One region of the Mesorhizobium sp. M1338 genome, then DNA from elsewhere that is predicted to be linked to it. Evidence: riboswitches for the same ligand, from Rfam matches in the RefSeq annotation. Region 1 holds a riboswitch; the other holds the start of a gene.
What was found. A riboswitch is a leader RNA that binds a small molecule or an ion and turns the genes downstream of it on or off. The one in region 1 is predicted to bind S-adenosylmethionine.

Region 1 (7,530 bases):
GGCGGTGGCGCCAGGTGCGGCGCTCTTGTCACCGGCTTTCGCCAAGGACGCCGGCGAAGAGCCCGAGGTGGCCGGCATCTACGTCATCGGCGATGACGGCGCACCGTTCCGCGTCGGCTTCACCCTGTCGAACGAGTTTTCCGACCACGTCACCGAACGCGTGAATTATCTGTTCCTCGCCCATTCCAAGCTGCGCAACGCTTCGTTCGGGCCGGAGATCCTGATCGGCGACCTGCCGTCCGATATCAGAGGCACCTCGCGCATCTTGCGCGACAACGACGTGCTGTGGGAAAAGCCGTTCCTGTCCGGCGAAGCGAACATGTCGCACACCATCGCCAATCTCGAACATCACCACTTCAAATATGCGGCTTTCCGCCAGCCGGGCGACGTGCATGTGCACATGTTCGGCACGGCGACGCTGTCCTTCGCCGACGGCATCAGTACTGAAGCCGGCGACGTGTTCGAGATCGAGGCCAAGGATTTCGGCCTGCCGCTGCGCAATCCGCTCGAGATCGAGCAGCCGGTGAAGGTGGCGGTGAAGGCGCTTTGAAAGGGTGATCTCCCCCCAAGGGGAGGAGATCGGCAGCTTCGACGTCTCAATAAATATCGAAGTCGAAATACTTGGCCTGGATCTTCTTGTAGGTGCCGTCGGCGACGATCGCGTCGATGGCCGCATTGAGCTTGTCGCGCAATGCCGTGTCTTCCAGGCGGACGGCAATGCCGGCTTGTGTCTCCGTGCCCTTGACGTCACCGACCAGTTTGCAGCAGCCGTCGCTTGCCTTCTTCAACCAATCCATCAGCACGAACTTGTCCGAGATCACGGCGTCTAGCCGGCCGTTGGTCAGGTCGGTGATCGCTTCTTCCTGGGTCGGGTAGAGTTTTGCCTCGGCGCCCGCCTTGCCATAGGTATTCTGGGCATAGTCGGCCTGCGTGGTCGAGGCCTGGGCGCCGACCGTCTTGCCTGCAAGGGCCGCCGGTTCGGTCGAGGTGAGATCGCTGTCCTTCGGCGCCACCAGAGCGAGCGGTGTCGTATAATATTTGTTGGTGAAAGCGACCTGCTTCTTGCGCTCCTCGGTGATGCTCATCGAGGCGATGATGGCGTCGAACTTCTTCGCCTGCAGGGCGGGAATGATGCCGTCCCAGTCCTGGGTAACGATTTCGCACTCGACCTTCATCTGCGCGCACAGCGCGTTGGCGATGTCGATATCGAAGCCTTCGACCTTGCCGTCCGCTGTAATGGTATTGAATGGCGGATAGGCGCCCTCGGTGCCTATCTTGATTTTCTCAGCTGCCTGCACCGACAGAGAGCTGGCCGCCATCACCAGCATGGCAGCGCCCGCCGCCGATATGATCCGTTTCGAAATCTGCATTTTCTTGGTTCCCCTTGAACGCCGCCAGCCTGACGACCAGAAAGGCAGCCAAGCATGGCGAGCCGGCGCAGGCAAGTATTTTGCCAGCTGGCAATGGGGGTTCAGCGCGCGGGGCGGAAATGCTTGGACAGCTTCAAACCCTGCGCCTGGTAGTTGGAGCCGAGATCGGTGCCATAGAGTGCCCGTGGCCGCTTCAGCATGTGCTCGTAGACCAGCCGGCCGACGATCTGGCCATGGTCGAGGATGAACGGCACTTCGTGGCTGCGCACTTCCAGCACCGCCCGGCTGCCGGTGCCACCGGACGCCGAGTGGCCGAAGCCCGGATCGAAGAAGCCGGCATAGTGGACGCGGAATTCACCGACCAGCGGATCGAAGGGCGTCATCTCGGCGGCGTAGAGCGGCGGCACATGCACCGCTTCCTGGCTCACAAGAATATAGAATTCATCGGGGTCGAGCACCAGTTCGCCAGCGCCGCTCTTGTGGATCGGCTCCCAGAAGTCGACGACCTCCTGCGCGGCGCGCTTGTCGACGTCGATGAGACCGGTGTGATGCTTGCCGCGGTAGCCGACAAGGCCGTTTCGATCGCCGTTGAGGTCGATCGACAGCGCGATGCCGCCGCCGGAAATGTTGGGCGGCTCGGTGGCAACCAGGATCTGCGCGCGATGCAACTGGTGAAGTTCGGCTTCCGACAGCAGCGCATTGCCGGTGCGGAAACGGATCTGCGACAGTCGCGAACCGGTGCGCGCGACGATCGGGAAGGTGCGCGGGCTGACCTCCAGATAGAGCGGACCATGATAGCCGGCGGCGATCTTGTCGAACTCGTGGCCGCGATCGGTCATGACGCGGGTGAAGATGTCGAGCCGCCCGGTCGAGCTCTTGGGATTGGCCGAGGCCGAAATGTCCGCCGGCAATGCCAGGCTTTCGAGCAAGGGCACGATATAGACGCAGCCGGTCTCCAGCACCGCGCCCTCGGCCAGATTGATCTCGTGCAGCTTCAGCCGGTCGAGCTTTTCCGAGACCTTGTGGTTGGGGCCCGGCAGGAAGGAGGCACGCACCCGCCAGGCCTTGTCGCCGAGCCGGAGATCGAGGCTGGCCGGCTGGATCTGGTCGGCATCGAGCGCACGTGCCGACTTCAGCGCGCCGGACTGGAAGAGCGCCGAAATGTCCTGATCTGGAAGAATGCCTGTTTGCCGCAAAGCCGGCTCCGCTGCAACGCCGCTGGTACAAACCTCTTAATCAAGCCGGCAATTGACGCAAGCGTGGCGCGGGTCTAAAGGGTCGTTATCCCGTGGTGATTTGGCCGGTCGGCTTGCAGCCACGTTAAACAAGTCGCTAAAGGACCGTCGGGCCGCAAGGCCGTATGGACCGGTTGCGACTTTCGCGGCCGGTTTTTTTGTGTCTGGAAGAAGAGCGATGAGCACCAACAAGCGCAACTGGAAGCCTCAAACGGCACTCGTGCACAGCGGAACGCTGCGTTCCGGTTTCGGCGAAACGTCGGAAGCGATTTACCTCACCCAGGGCTACGTCTATGAAACGGCGCAGGCCGCCGAAGCCCGTTTCAAGGGCGAGGAGCCGGGCTTCATCTATTCGCGCTACGCCAATCCGACCGTCGACATGTTCGAAAAGCGCATGTGCGCGCTCGAAGGTGCCGAGGACGCCCGCGCCACCGCCTCCGGCATGGCCGCGGTGACGGCAGCGCTGCTGTGCAGCGCCAAGGCCGGCGACCATATCGTGGCGGCGCGCGCGCTGTTCGGCTCCTGCCGCTGGGTGGTCGAGACGCTGGCGCCAAGATACGGCATCGAGGCGACGCTGGTCGACGGCACCGACATCGCCAATTGGGAAAAGGCGGTCAAGCCGAACACCAAGCTGTTCTTCCTGGAAAGCCCGACCAACCCGACGCTGGAAGTGGTCGACATCGCCGCGGTTGCCTCGCTCGCCAATTCGATCGGCGCCAGGCTGATCGTCGACAATGTCTTCGCCACGCCCTTGCAGCAGAAGCCGCTGCAACTCGGCGCCCACATCGTCGTCTATTCGGCGACCAAGCACATTGACGGCCAGGGGCGCTGTCTCGGCGGCGTCATCCTGTCGGACAAGAAGTGGATCGACGAGAACCTGCACGATTATTTCCGCCACACCGGGCCCAGCCTGTCGCCCTTCAACGCCTGGACGCTGCTGAAGGGGCTGGAAACGCTGCCGCTGCGCGTGCGCCAGCAGACGGAAAGCGCGGGCCGGATCGCGGATTTCCTCGCCGAGCGGCCGGAAATTGCCCGCGTCATCTATCCCGGCCGCGCCGACCACCCGCAGGCCGATATCGTCAAGAAGCAGATGTCGGGCGGCTCGACGCTGATCTGCCTTGACGTCAAGGGCGGCAAGCAGGCGGCCTTCGCCTTGCAGAACGCGCTCGACATCGTGCTGATCTCCAACAACCTCGGCGACGCCAAGAGCCTGATCACCCATCCGGCGACGACGACGCACAAGAACCTGAGCGACGAAGCGCGTGCCGAGCTCGGCATCGGGCCGGGCACGCTCAGACTGTCCGTCGGCCTGGAAGACACCGACGATCTGCTTGAGGATATCGAACAGGCGCTGAAGGCCTCGTAAGAGGGCTTTGGCTTTCAGGCGCCGGACGGCGTCTCTTCCAGCTCGGCCGCCTTGGTCCCGATGGTCATCGCGTTGCCGCGCCAGTCGACGGCACCGCCGAGCCAGCCGCGTGCCCACATCGCCGGCAGGATCAGGTCGCGGGCCATGATCGCGGCAACCATGCGTCGCGACAGGTACCAGCCCTTGGACCAGGCCAGGGCGCACTCGGGAAGGTAGAAGGCCGCCAGCACGGCAATGGCGGTTGCCCAGAGGCTGAAGCCGGCGCTTGCCGCCGCAATCAGCGCCAGCACCAGCGGCACCGCCGCGCCAGTCAGGATTTCGGGTGCGAAGAACAGCGGGAAGGTGACGCGGCGCAGGCGCGCCCAACGGGCCTGACGTGACCAGATCTCGTCGAACGTGCGCCGGCCAAGCGGCTGTTCGAAGGGCGCGGCGACGAGATTGACGCGCAGGCCGAGGCCGTTGACCAGCTTGGTCGCGGCGGCGTCCTCGGCGATCTCGGCGGCCAACGCGCGGATGCCGCCATTGGCGTCGAGCATCGGCTTGTTCCAGAGCATGCTCTTGCCCTGGGCAAAGCCAAGGCCAAGCGCCTCGCCGGCATATTGCCAGCGCGCCTGCAGCGTGTTGAGGAAAGCGCATTCGACTTCAGCCCAGAAGCCGGCCGGCCGCGAGCCGATCGGCGTCGAACAGACAAGGCCGGTGTCGGGCCGCCATGCAGCCATCAGGTGCTGGATGTAGTCTCTCGGCATCAACACGTTGGAATCGGCCAGGACGACCCAGTCGTGCCGCGCCGCTTCCCAACCCTTGACGCAATTGTTGAGTTTCGGATTGGCGCTGAAGCGGTCGTCGCCGATCATCAGCCGGGCCGGCACCTTGGGAAACCGGGCAATCGCCCTGTTTATCGGTTTGACTACCGGATCGTCGGCATGGGCGACGCAGAAGATCAGCTCGTAGCGCGGCCAATCAAGCGAGAAGGCGCGCTCCAGCGTCTCGTGCGTGAACGGTTCAATGCCACGCGACGGCACGATGATCGACACCGGCCGCGGCTTGCCGGTCGGCGGCGCGATAATGCGGCGCCGTTTCAGACGCGAAGCGGCAAGCACGATGCTGGCGAGATTTGAGAGGATAAGAGCAATTGAAAGCGTGGCGGCTATGAGAGTGAGTTCCATCGAGATCCGGTCACTCCAGAAAACCGGTCCGCCAGAACAATCTGGCTGGCATGACGACCGATTTCAACAGTTCGACAGAGCGCCCGAGTCGCGCGGCACTGGTCGGCGCACACCATCATTGTCGTGTGTCACTTAAATGACATTCTTTGCCGGCACCTGCCGTTCGGTAGGCAATGAAAGGACGCGCACCGTTGACCAGCCTGCAAGGAGCGCCGAAAGATACTGGATTGTTTTGGAGCTGCTTATGTACAGCACCGTCACGCGCAACATCGAAGTGCAGGTCAGGCCGTTCTATCTGGAGGACCGTTCGGATCCGTCCGAGAACCGCTATGTCTGGGGCTATCAGATAACGATCGACAATCAGTCGGACGATTCCGTCCAGCTGTTGTCGCGCTATTGGCACATCACCGATGGCACCGGCAGGGTCGAAGAGGTACGCGGCCCTGGCGTCGTCGGCGACCAACCCGAACTCAATCCCGGCGACAGCTACCAGTACACGTCCGGTTGCCCGCTCTCGACACCCTCCGGCATCATGGTCGGGCACTACACGATGCGCAACCAGCGGGGCGAGACGTTCGACATCGCCATCCCCGCATTTTCACTCGACCTGCCGGGGAAGCGGCGGACGGTGAATTAGCGTCTTTCTCCCCGTCTCTGTACGGGGAGAAATGCCCGGCAGAGGGGCGCCGCCGGGCTGATGAGATTGTCTTCCACGCACAAGGCATCCGAGTGGACGGCGCGGCCATTCGCCGAAGTTCGCGCTGCCCCTCATCCGCCCTTCGGGCACCTTCTCCCCGTAAACGGGGAGAAGGAAGGGACACTTTACTGAGCCGCAAATTCCGCCGGGTCGAAGTCATATTGCTTCGAGCAGAATTCGCAGGCGACGTGAATGCCGCCGTCCTCGGTGCTGTCCTTGATCTCTTGGGCGGAAAAGCCCTCGAGGATGCCGCGGATCTTGTCCCGGGAGCACGAGCACTGGTCGGCGACCGGAACGCCGCCGAAGACGCGCACGCCATGCTCGTGGAACAGCCTGTAGAGCAGCCGCTCGGCGCCGATCGTCGGGTCGATCAGTTCGGTCGGCTCGATGGTGCCGAGCAGCGCCAGCAACTCCAGCCAGGAATTGTCGTCGGGATCGTGGATCTCCTCGCGCGGATCGCCATCGCCGCCCGGCAGGTCCGGCACGCGCATGCGCTCGGGCGACTGCGGCAGGAACTGCGCCAGGATGCCACCGGCGCGCCACTGCTCGCGGGCGCCGCCCGGGCCGGGCGTCAAGAGCTTGGCCACCGACAGCCTGAGATCGGTCGGAATCTGCTCCGACTGACGGAAATAGGTGCGTGCCGCATCTTCCAGCGTCTCGCCATCGAGCTGGACGATACCCTGATAGCGCTGCGTGTGAGCGCCCTGGTCGATGGTCAGCGCCAGCACGCCGGTGCCGAGCAGGGTCTGCTGGGACGTTTCGCCCGCCGCGACCAGCGCTTCCAGTCGGTCGGCATCGAAACGCGCATAGGCGCGCAGCGCCGAGGGCGTGGAAAAATCCGCGACCAGCATGTCGACAGGCCCGTCGGTGCGGGTCTGCAGGATGAACTTGCCCTCGAACTTGAGCGAGGTGCCGAGCAGCACCGTCAGCACACAGGCTTCCGCCAGCAGCCGGGCGACCGGCTCGGGATAGTCGTGGCGGCCGAGGATGGCGTCGAGCATCGGTCCGAGCTGGACGGTGCGACCGCGCACGTCGAGCGGGCCTACCTCGAAGGGCACGACGTGATCGTCGCCGGCGTAGCCGAATTCGCCGAGTTTGGGGTGATGTTCAGTCACTCGATAGGTTTCCAACATAACAAAGCTCCAGGGCGCGGCCATGCCGCCCTCTCGGGAGCATGCGTCGAAACGCGCTTGATTTGCGTGATGTGGCGCAAATAGGCATCACACCCCCAGAGATCAAGCTCACATAGATCAAGCGCCGAGGCACCAGGCGAGCACGGCCTTCTGGGCATGGAGCCGGTTCTCGGCCTCGTCGAAGACCACCGAATGCGGCCCGTCGATGACCTCGTCGGTCACTTCCTCGCCGCGATGCGCCGGCAGGCAGTGCATGAACAACGCGTCCGGCTTGGCCTTCGCCATCAGCTTGGCATTGACCTGGTAGGGCGAGAACACGTTGTGGCCGCGGGCACGATGCTCCTGGCCCATCGACACCCAGCAATCGGTGACGATGCAGTCGGCCTGATCGACGGCTTCCTCGGGCGAGCGGGTGAAATGCAGCTTGCCGCCATGCGCCTGCGACCAGTCGATATGCTTCTGCGCCGGCTCACTGCCCTCGGGCACGGCGACGTTGAGGTTGAAGCGGAACCGTGCGGAGGCTTCGAGCAAGGAATGCAGCACATTGTTGCCGTCGCCGGTCC
Region 2 (7,530 bases), on a different contig from region 1:
ATCGGCGCGGTCACACCTGGCCGCGCGATCACCCAGGCAAGTGCGACTTCCGCTTGCTTGGCCGAATGCCTGGCCGAGACCGCGTCCAGTGCCGCGAGGATGCGATATCCGCGCGCATTGAGATAGTCCTTCACCCCGCCGCCACGCGGGCTTTGGCCAAGATCGGCCTCGCGGCGGTATTTGCCGCTGAGAAAGCCCTTGGCCAGGCTGAAATAGGTGATGACGCCGATGTCCTCGGCCACGCACAGATCGCGCAATGGCCCATCGAAGGACGAGCGATCGTAAAGATTGTATTCCGGCTGCAGCACTGCGTAGCGTGGCAGGCTGCGCAGGCTCGCCACATCGAGTGCGGCGCGCAACTGAGCGGCGTCGAGGTTCGAGCAGCCGGCATAGCGGATCTTGCCCTTGGCGAGCAGCTTTTCATAGGCGCCAAGAGTTTCCTCGTAGGGCGTCGTCGGGTCCGGCCAGTGCGACAGATAGAGGTCGATTGTGTCGGTCTGCAGCCGCTTCAACGATGCGTCGACGGCCTTTTCGATGTATGCGGCGGACAGGTCCTTGTGGCCCTGCCCCATATCCGAACCGACCTTGGTGACCACGATGACCTTGTCACGATTGCCACGGTCCTTCATCCACTTGCCGATGATGGTTTCCGACTCTCCGCCCTTGTGGCCGGAGACCCAGCGCGAATAGGCGTCCGCCGTATCGATGGTGTTGAGGCCGGCGCCGACGAAGCGGTCGAGCAGGTCGAACGAGGTTTTCTCGTCGGCGGTCCAGCCGAAGACATTACCGCCCAGAACCAGCGGCGCGATGGAAAGGTCGGTGCGACCGAGACGGCGTTTCTGCAAGGCGTATCTCCGGGATAATTGGGGCGGGCGAATGGCGCCCGCGGGGCTGAGGTTCGGAGCCTAACCTAGGTCTTGACCGATCGAGGTCAAAAGCCTGGCCGCCTTTTTCCGCAGCGCCAGCTTCACAAAGGCGCGACCTGCCGCGCCACCTCTTCCAGCCAGTGGTCGCGAATGCCCAGCGCCTCGAGGTGCTCCAGAGTGCTCAGCACATAGTCCTCGTTGATGCCGGACTGGCCGGCCGCACCGCGCACCACGGCCGCCGCCTCCGCCGCGTCGAGGGCGCCGGCATATTGCTCGTGCTGGCGGTCGACGATATAGGCCACCGCCTCGACCGTCCGGCCTCCGTCGAGACGAATCTTGAGCAAGCGCTCGAGATAGACGTTGGTGACCAATTCGCGCTCGCGCAGATAGGCGATGACCTCGTCGCGCAAGTCGCCGGGAACGCGGAACGCCAAGCCGATGCAGGAGCCGCCACGATCTAGGCCGAGCACCAGCCCCGGCCGTTCACGCGTGCCGCGATGCACGAAGGAATAGACGCAAAGCGAGCGCCGGTAGCCATGCAGGCGGGCACGCTGTGTCTCGACATGCGCGAAACCCGGCCGCCAGATCAGCGAACCATAGCCAAACACCCAAAAATCGCCCATATCGCCGCGCCTGATTGCAAAAGATGCCAACACCGCACCGGGACCGGTGTCTTTTCCGCCTGTCCCCGTCTACCTATTCGTCTCTGTCTACCTATTGTTGGCGGGATCGACTGTCCGTCCGCAACACCCATGCGTTAACGAGAGCCAAAGCATGACGTCAAGTGACGAACGCCAGCCGAGTAAACGTCGCCGCCTGTTGTGGCTTGCCGCGCTCGTCGTGGTGCTGTTTGCCATCTACAGCGGCGGCTGGTTCTATCTGGCTGACCGGGTCAGGAGCGAGGCCGACAAGGCGGTTGCCACGCTGAACAAAACTGGCGTCGAAGCCGGCTGCGCCAACCTCCAGGTCAGCGGCTATCCCCTGAGCTTTACCGTCTCCTGCGACAATTTGGCTTACGAGGACGATGCCAGGAACATCGCCGCTTCGGCCGGCAGCTTCAACGCAGCCGCCCAGATCATCCAGCCTCTGTCACCGGTTGCCAATCTGCGCGGCCCGCTCAGGACTTCCGTTCCAGGCATGGCGCCGCTGTGGATCGACTGGGACAATCTGCAGGCCAACGTCAAATTGTGGTGGCCGCTACCGCAGCGGATTGCCCTGGAGGCGGAGGGCCTGTCCGGCCAGACCGATCCGGCCGACGATACCGACCCGGTGCAATTGTTCAGCGCCGGCAAGGCGGCCGGCCAACTGCGGCCGAATGGGTCGGACATCGACTATCTCGGCAGTTTCGGCGATCTCGAGATCGACCCCGGCGCGATCGGCGGGCGCGTGCTGCCGGCGCTCGATGCCAGCGGCGACGCAACGCTGAAGAACGGCGTCGCGTTGATTGGCACGCAGGTGAAAAGCCTGCGCGGCCAGGCGATCGAAATCCGCAACCTCGACCTGTCGTCGGGGACGGCGCGCATCACTGTTTCGGGACCGCTCTCGGTCGATGCCGAGGGCCTGGTCAACGCCGATCTGATGATCAGGCTGAAGGACCCGAAGGCGGTGGCGGCCATCCTCGGTGCCGCCATACCCGAGCAGAAAAGCCAGATCGAGCAGGGCTTTTCTGCCCTGGCGGTGCTCGGCAACGAACCGTCGATGCCGCTCAAGGTGGTCAAGGGCAAGGCCTCGTTCGGCTTCATCCCACTGGGCAAGATCAAGCCGCTCAATTAAGCATCCCAGTATGAACAGACCGGCAAAACTTCTAAGCGTCGGCGCGCTGACGCTCGACACCATCCTGCGTGTCGAGACACTGCCCGTGCATCAGGGCAAGTTCATCGCCTCCGACGGCGTCCAGATCGCCTCGGGCATGGCCACCAGCGCTGCCTGCGCCGCCCATCGCCTGGGCGCCGAGGTATCGCTGTGGGCGAGCGCCGGCGACGATGTCATCGCCGACCAGCTCATCGCCAGCGTCGAGGCCGAAGGCGTCGATTGCACCTTTGTGCGCCGCGTCAGAGGCGCCCGCTCGGCGCTGGCCTCGATTCTGGTCGACGCGCATGGCGAGCGCATCATCGTGCCGTTCTATGACAGGCTTGCCCAGGCCGATCCCGAAGCCTTGCCGGTCGCCGACCTCTCCGCATTCGATGCCGTACTGGTCGATGTCCGCTGGCCAGGTGCGGCAGCACTTGCCCTGAAGGCGGCGCGCGCCGATGGTCGGCCGGCGATCCTCGATGCCGACACCGCGCCGCTGGAGGTCCTGGAACAGCTGTTGCCGCTCGCCACGCACATCGTTGCATCGGAGCCGGCGGCGCGCATTGTCTGCGGCCAGGCGCTCGATCCGGAAACGGCTTGCGCCGATCTCGCCAGCCGCACCGACGCCTTTGTCGCGGTGACTGGCGGCGCGGCGGGGAGTTGGTGGCACGACCGTTCCGCAGGCTGTGTGCGCCACGTCGCGGCGCCGAGAATCAAAGCGGTCGACACATTGGCGGCCGGCGATGTCTTTCACGGCGCCTTCGCCGTGGGGATGGCCGAAGCCATGCCGGTCGAGCAGGCGCTGCGCTTTGCCAGTGCGGCCGCCGCGCTCAAATGCCTACACTTCGGCGGCAGGCTTGGTGCCCCGGACCGCGCCGAGACTTTGGCCATGGTTGCCGCGACCTGGCCCGCCTGAAACAGACTTAGGTCTTTGCCGGGTGTTCGACCGCCTGGCGGCCAAAATCGGGCACGTCGATGTCCTGGCCGGCCTCGATGATCGAGCGGCGCACGGCGCGGGTGCGGGTGAACAGGTCGAAGAGTTTTTCGCCGTCACCCCAGCGGATCGCGCGTTGCAGCGACGCCAGATCTTCCGAGAACCTCGCCAGCATTTCGAGGATGGCATCCTTGTTGTGCAGGCACACATCCCGCCACATCGTCGGGTCGGAGGCGGCAAGACGCGTGAAGTCACGAAAGCCGGAAGCCGAATATTTGATCACCTCGGACTTGGTTACCGACTGCAGATCATCGGCGGTGCCAACGATGTTGTAGGCGATGATGTGCGGCAGATGCGAGACGATGGCCAGCGTCATGTCGTGATGCTGGGGATCCATCGTGTCGATGTTGGCGCCGCAGCGGCGCCAGAATTCCGACAGCCGTGCCAGCGCGTCCGGGTCGGTATCGGGCAGCGGCGTGAAGATACACCAGCGATTGTCGAACAGGTCGGCGAACCCGGCATCGGGGCCGGATTTTTCCGTGCCCGCCAGCGGATGACCGGGAATGAAGTGGACGCCGGCCGGCACATAAGGCTGCATCTGCGCGATGACGGATGCCTTGGTCGAGCCGACATCGGTCAGGATCGCGCCCGGCTTCAGCGCCGGTGCGATTTCCTCGGCCACGGTGCCGGACGAGCCGACCGGCACCGAGACGATGACCAGATCGGCATCGCGAACCGCCTCCTTCGCATCGGTGGTGTAGCTATCGCCCAGCCCAAGTTCTTTCGCTCGCGCCAGCGTCGCGGCACTGCGGGTCGAGATAGCGACGTGGTGGGCCAGACCCTCGCGGCGGATGACGCGGGCCAGCGACGAGCCGATCAGGCCGATGCCGACCAGCGCGATCTTTTCAAACATCGGTGATGTCATGGTGTTCTAGCTTTTCAGGAATGTCGTGAGTGCGGCGACAACGCCGCGATTGGCCTCTTCGGTGCCGACGGTCATGCGCAGCGCGTTGGGAAAGCCGTAGCCGGAAACGCGCCTCAATATATAGCCGCGCGCCGTTAGATACTCGTCCGCCGCAGCTGCGGAATGTTTGTTGTCCTCGGGAAAATGAACGAGGACGAAATTGCCGACGCTCGGCGTCACCCGCAGTCCAAGCTTTGTGAACTCCTCGCTCAGCCATGCCAGCCAGGTCTCGTTGTGCGCGATGCTGCGCTCGATATGGGCGCGGTCGCGGATCGCCGCGATGCCGGCCTCGATCGCCGTTGCATTGACGTTGAAGGGGCCACGCACGCGGTTGATTGCGTCGACGATGTGCATCGGCCCGTACATCCAGCCGATCCGCGCCCCGCCAAGGCCGATCTTGGAGAAAGTGCGGGTCATCACCACGTTCTCGGCGCTGCCGACGAGCTCGATGCCGGCTTCGTAGTCGTTGCGGCGGACATATTCTGCATAGGCCGCGTCTAACACCAGAAGCACGTGCTTGGGCAGACCTGAGTGCAGCCGGCGCACCTCCTGGAACGGCACATAGGTGCCGGTCGGGTTGTTGGGATTGGCGAGGAACACGATCTTGGTGCGCGGCGTGACGGCGGCCAGGATGGCGTCGATGTCGGCGCGCTCGTCTTTTTCCTTGATCGTCACCGGAACGGCACCCGCCGACTGGATGTAGATCTTGTAGACCATGAAGGCGTGTTCGGTGATGACAGCCTCGTCGCCGGGCGCCAGATAAGTCTGCGCCAGCAGGCCGAGGATCTCGTCGGAGCCGTTCGAGCAGATGATGTTGGCCGGGTTCAGGCCATGCACTTCGGCGATCGCTTCGCGCAGCCGCCTGGCGGTGCCGTCGGGATAGATATCGAGCTTTCCGGCAATCTCGCGCGCGGCTTCGATCGCCTTTGGCGACGGACCGAGCGGGTTCTCGTTCGATGACAGCTTGTAGACCTTGGCGATGCCGGCGGGCGCCGTGCTCTTGCCCGGCACATAGGCATCGATGTCCATGATGCCCGCGCGCGGGGTTGGACGTGCCTTGTCCGGTGTCTGGCTCATGTCGTAAAATCCGTCGAGAACGCTCCTCAGGGAAGCCGCAGCGGAAATACAAGCCGTGGCCCGCAATGTCGAGAGGTGACCGCCTCGGGACAAAGGCTGGCCGTTGACGCCAGCACGCCACGGGCCTAGAAGGGTGCGAACTTCCGTGGTGATTTGGCCGGTCGGCTTGCAGCCACGTTAAACAACTTGCTAAAGGGCCGTTTGCATCCTGTAACCGGCTTTGCGACTGCAATGCCGGTTTTTTGTTGTCCGCGCCGGCCGGATACCGCATCGGCATCGATTTTCGAAAAGCACGGTGCAGGGATCAAGGTGTGAGATGGATGCAATGGCCGCTCTGCGTGCTCGCAAAACCAACAACGAGGCCGACCAGCCATCGAGCCCGGTTTTGCGTTTTGGGCCTGACAAACCGCTCAAGCTGGACGCCGGTACGCTGCTGTCGCCGTTCCAGATCGCCTACCAGACCTATGGCACGCTGAACGACGCCCGCTCCAACGCCATCCTCGTCTGCCATGCGCTTACCGGCGACCAGCACGTCGCCAGCACCAATCCGGTGACCGGCAAGCCGGGCTGGTGGGAGGTGCTGATCGGCCCCGGCAAGATCATCGACACCAGCCGCTTCTTCGTCATCTGCTCCAACGTCATCGGCGGTTGTCTGGGTTCCACCGGACCGGCCTCGACCAATCCCGCCACCGGCAAACCCTATGGGCTCGACCTGCCGATCATCACCATCCGCGACATGGTGCGCGCGCAGCAGATGCTGATCGACCATTTCGGCATCGAAAAGCTGTTCTGCGTGCTTGGCGGCTCGATGGGCGGCATGCAGGTGCTGGAATGGGCGTCGAGCTACCCGGAGCGCGTCTTCTCGGCGCTGCCGATCGCCACCGGTGCGCGCCATTCCTCGCAGAACATCGCCTTCCACGAGGTCGGCCGGCAAGCTGTCATGGCCGATCCGGACTGGCATGGCGGCAAATATTTCGAACACGGCAAACGCCCGGAAAAGGGCTTGGCGGTGGCGCGCATGGCCGCCCACATCACCTATCTGTCGGAGGCCGCCCTGCACCGGAAATTCGGCCGCAACCTGCAGGATCGCGAAGCTCTGACCTTCGGCTTCGACGCCGACTTCCAGATCGAGAGCTATCTGCGCCACCAGGGCATGACCTTCGTCGATCGCTTCGACGCCAATTCCTACCTCTACATGACCCGGTCGATGGACTATTTCGACCTCGCCGCCGACCATGGCGGCCGGTTGGCCGACGCCTTTGCCGGCACCAAAACCCGCTTCTGCCTGGTGTCCTTCACCTCGGACTGGCTGTTTCCGACCGAGGAGAGCCGCTCGATCGTGCATGCGCTCAACGCGGCCGGCGCGTCGGTATCCTTCGTCGAGATCGAGACCGATCGCGGCCACGATGCTTTCCTGCTCGACGAGCCGGAACTGTTTGCCGCCATCAATGGCTTCATCGGCTCGGCGGCCCGGGCGAGAGGATTGAGCCAATGAGCGTCAACCGCGACCAGCGTGTCGACCTCGAGGTCGTCGCCAATCTCATCCCGCCGCGGTCCCGCGTGCTCGATGTCGGCTCGGGCGACGGCTCGCTGCTCGAATTGCTGCAAGACAGCAAGCAGGTCGATGGCCGGGGATTGGAGCTGTCGCAGCGCGGCGTCAACGAATGCGTGGCGCGCGGCCTCTCGGTCATCCAGGGCGATGCCGACAAGGACCTCGAATTCTATCCCGACAAGGGCTTTGACTTCGTCGTCCTGTCGCAGACGCTGCAGGCCACCCGCAACCCGAAGCTGGTGCTCGACGAATTGCTCAGGATCGGCAACCGGGCGATCGTGTCCTTCCCCAATTTCGGCCATTGGCGCGTGCGCCTTTCGCTGTTCCTCAACGGCCGCATGCCGGT

Region 2: another riboswitch for S-adenosylmethionine. It lies ahead of metX (homoserine O-acetyltransferase MetX); the one in region 1 lies ahead of NKH19_RS18465 (O-succinylhomoserine sulfhydrylase).

What each region holds. Positions count from the first base shown of each region.
Region 1 is NZ_JAMYLL010000020.1:6,187-13,716, forward strand. It holds gene araD1 (AraD1 family protein) at 1-550, shown strand, start outside; gene NKH19_RS18455 (ABC transporter substrate-binding protein) at 597-1,370, opposite strand; gene NKH19_RS18460 (2'-deoxycytidine 5'-triphosphate deaminase) at 1,472-2,566, opposite strand; SAM riboswitch at 2,649-2,726, shown strand; gene NKH19_RS18465 (O-succinylhomoserine sulfhydrylase) at 2,784-3,971, shown strand; gene NKH19_RS18470 (ceramide glucosyltransferase) at 3,986-5,137, opposite strand; gene apaG (Co2+/Mg2+ efflux facilitator ApaG/CorD) at 5,382-5,774, shown strand; gene NKH19_RS18480 (Hsp33 family molecular chaperone) at 5,960-6,991, opposite strand; gene argF (ornithine carbamoyltransferase) at 7,085-7,530, opposite strand, start outside.
Region 2 is NZ_JAMYLL010000012.1:2,231-9,760, reverse strand. It holds gene NKH19_RS13760 (aldo/keto reductase) at 1-845, opposite strand, end outside; gene NKH19_RS13755 (gamma-glutamylcyclotransferase) at 968-1,489, opposite strand; gene NKH19_RS13750 (DUF2125 domain-containing protein) at 1,641-2,639, shown strand; gene NKH19_RS13745 (sugar kinase) at 2,650-3,573, shown strand; gene NKH19_RS13740 (prephenate/arogenate dehydrogenase family protein) at 3,581-4,516, opposite strand; gene hisC (histidinol-phosphate transaminase) at 4,523-5,632, opposite strand; SAM riboswitch at 5,768-5,845, shown strand; gene metX (homoserine O-acetyltransferase MetX) at 5,958-7,127, shown strand; gene metW (methionine biosynthesis protein MetW) at 7,124-7,530, shown strand, end outside.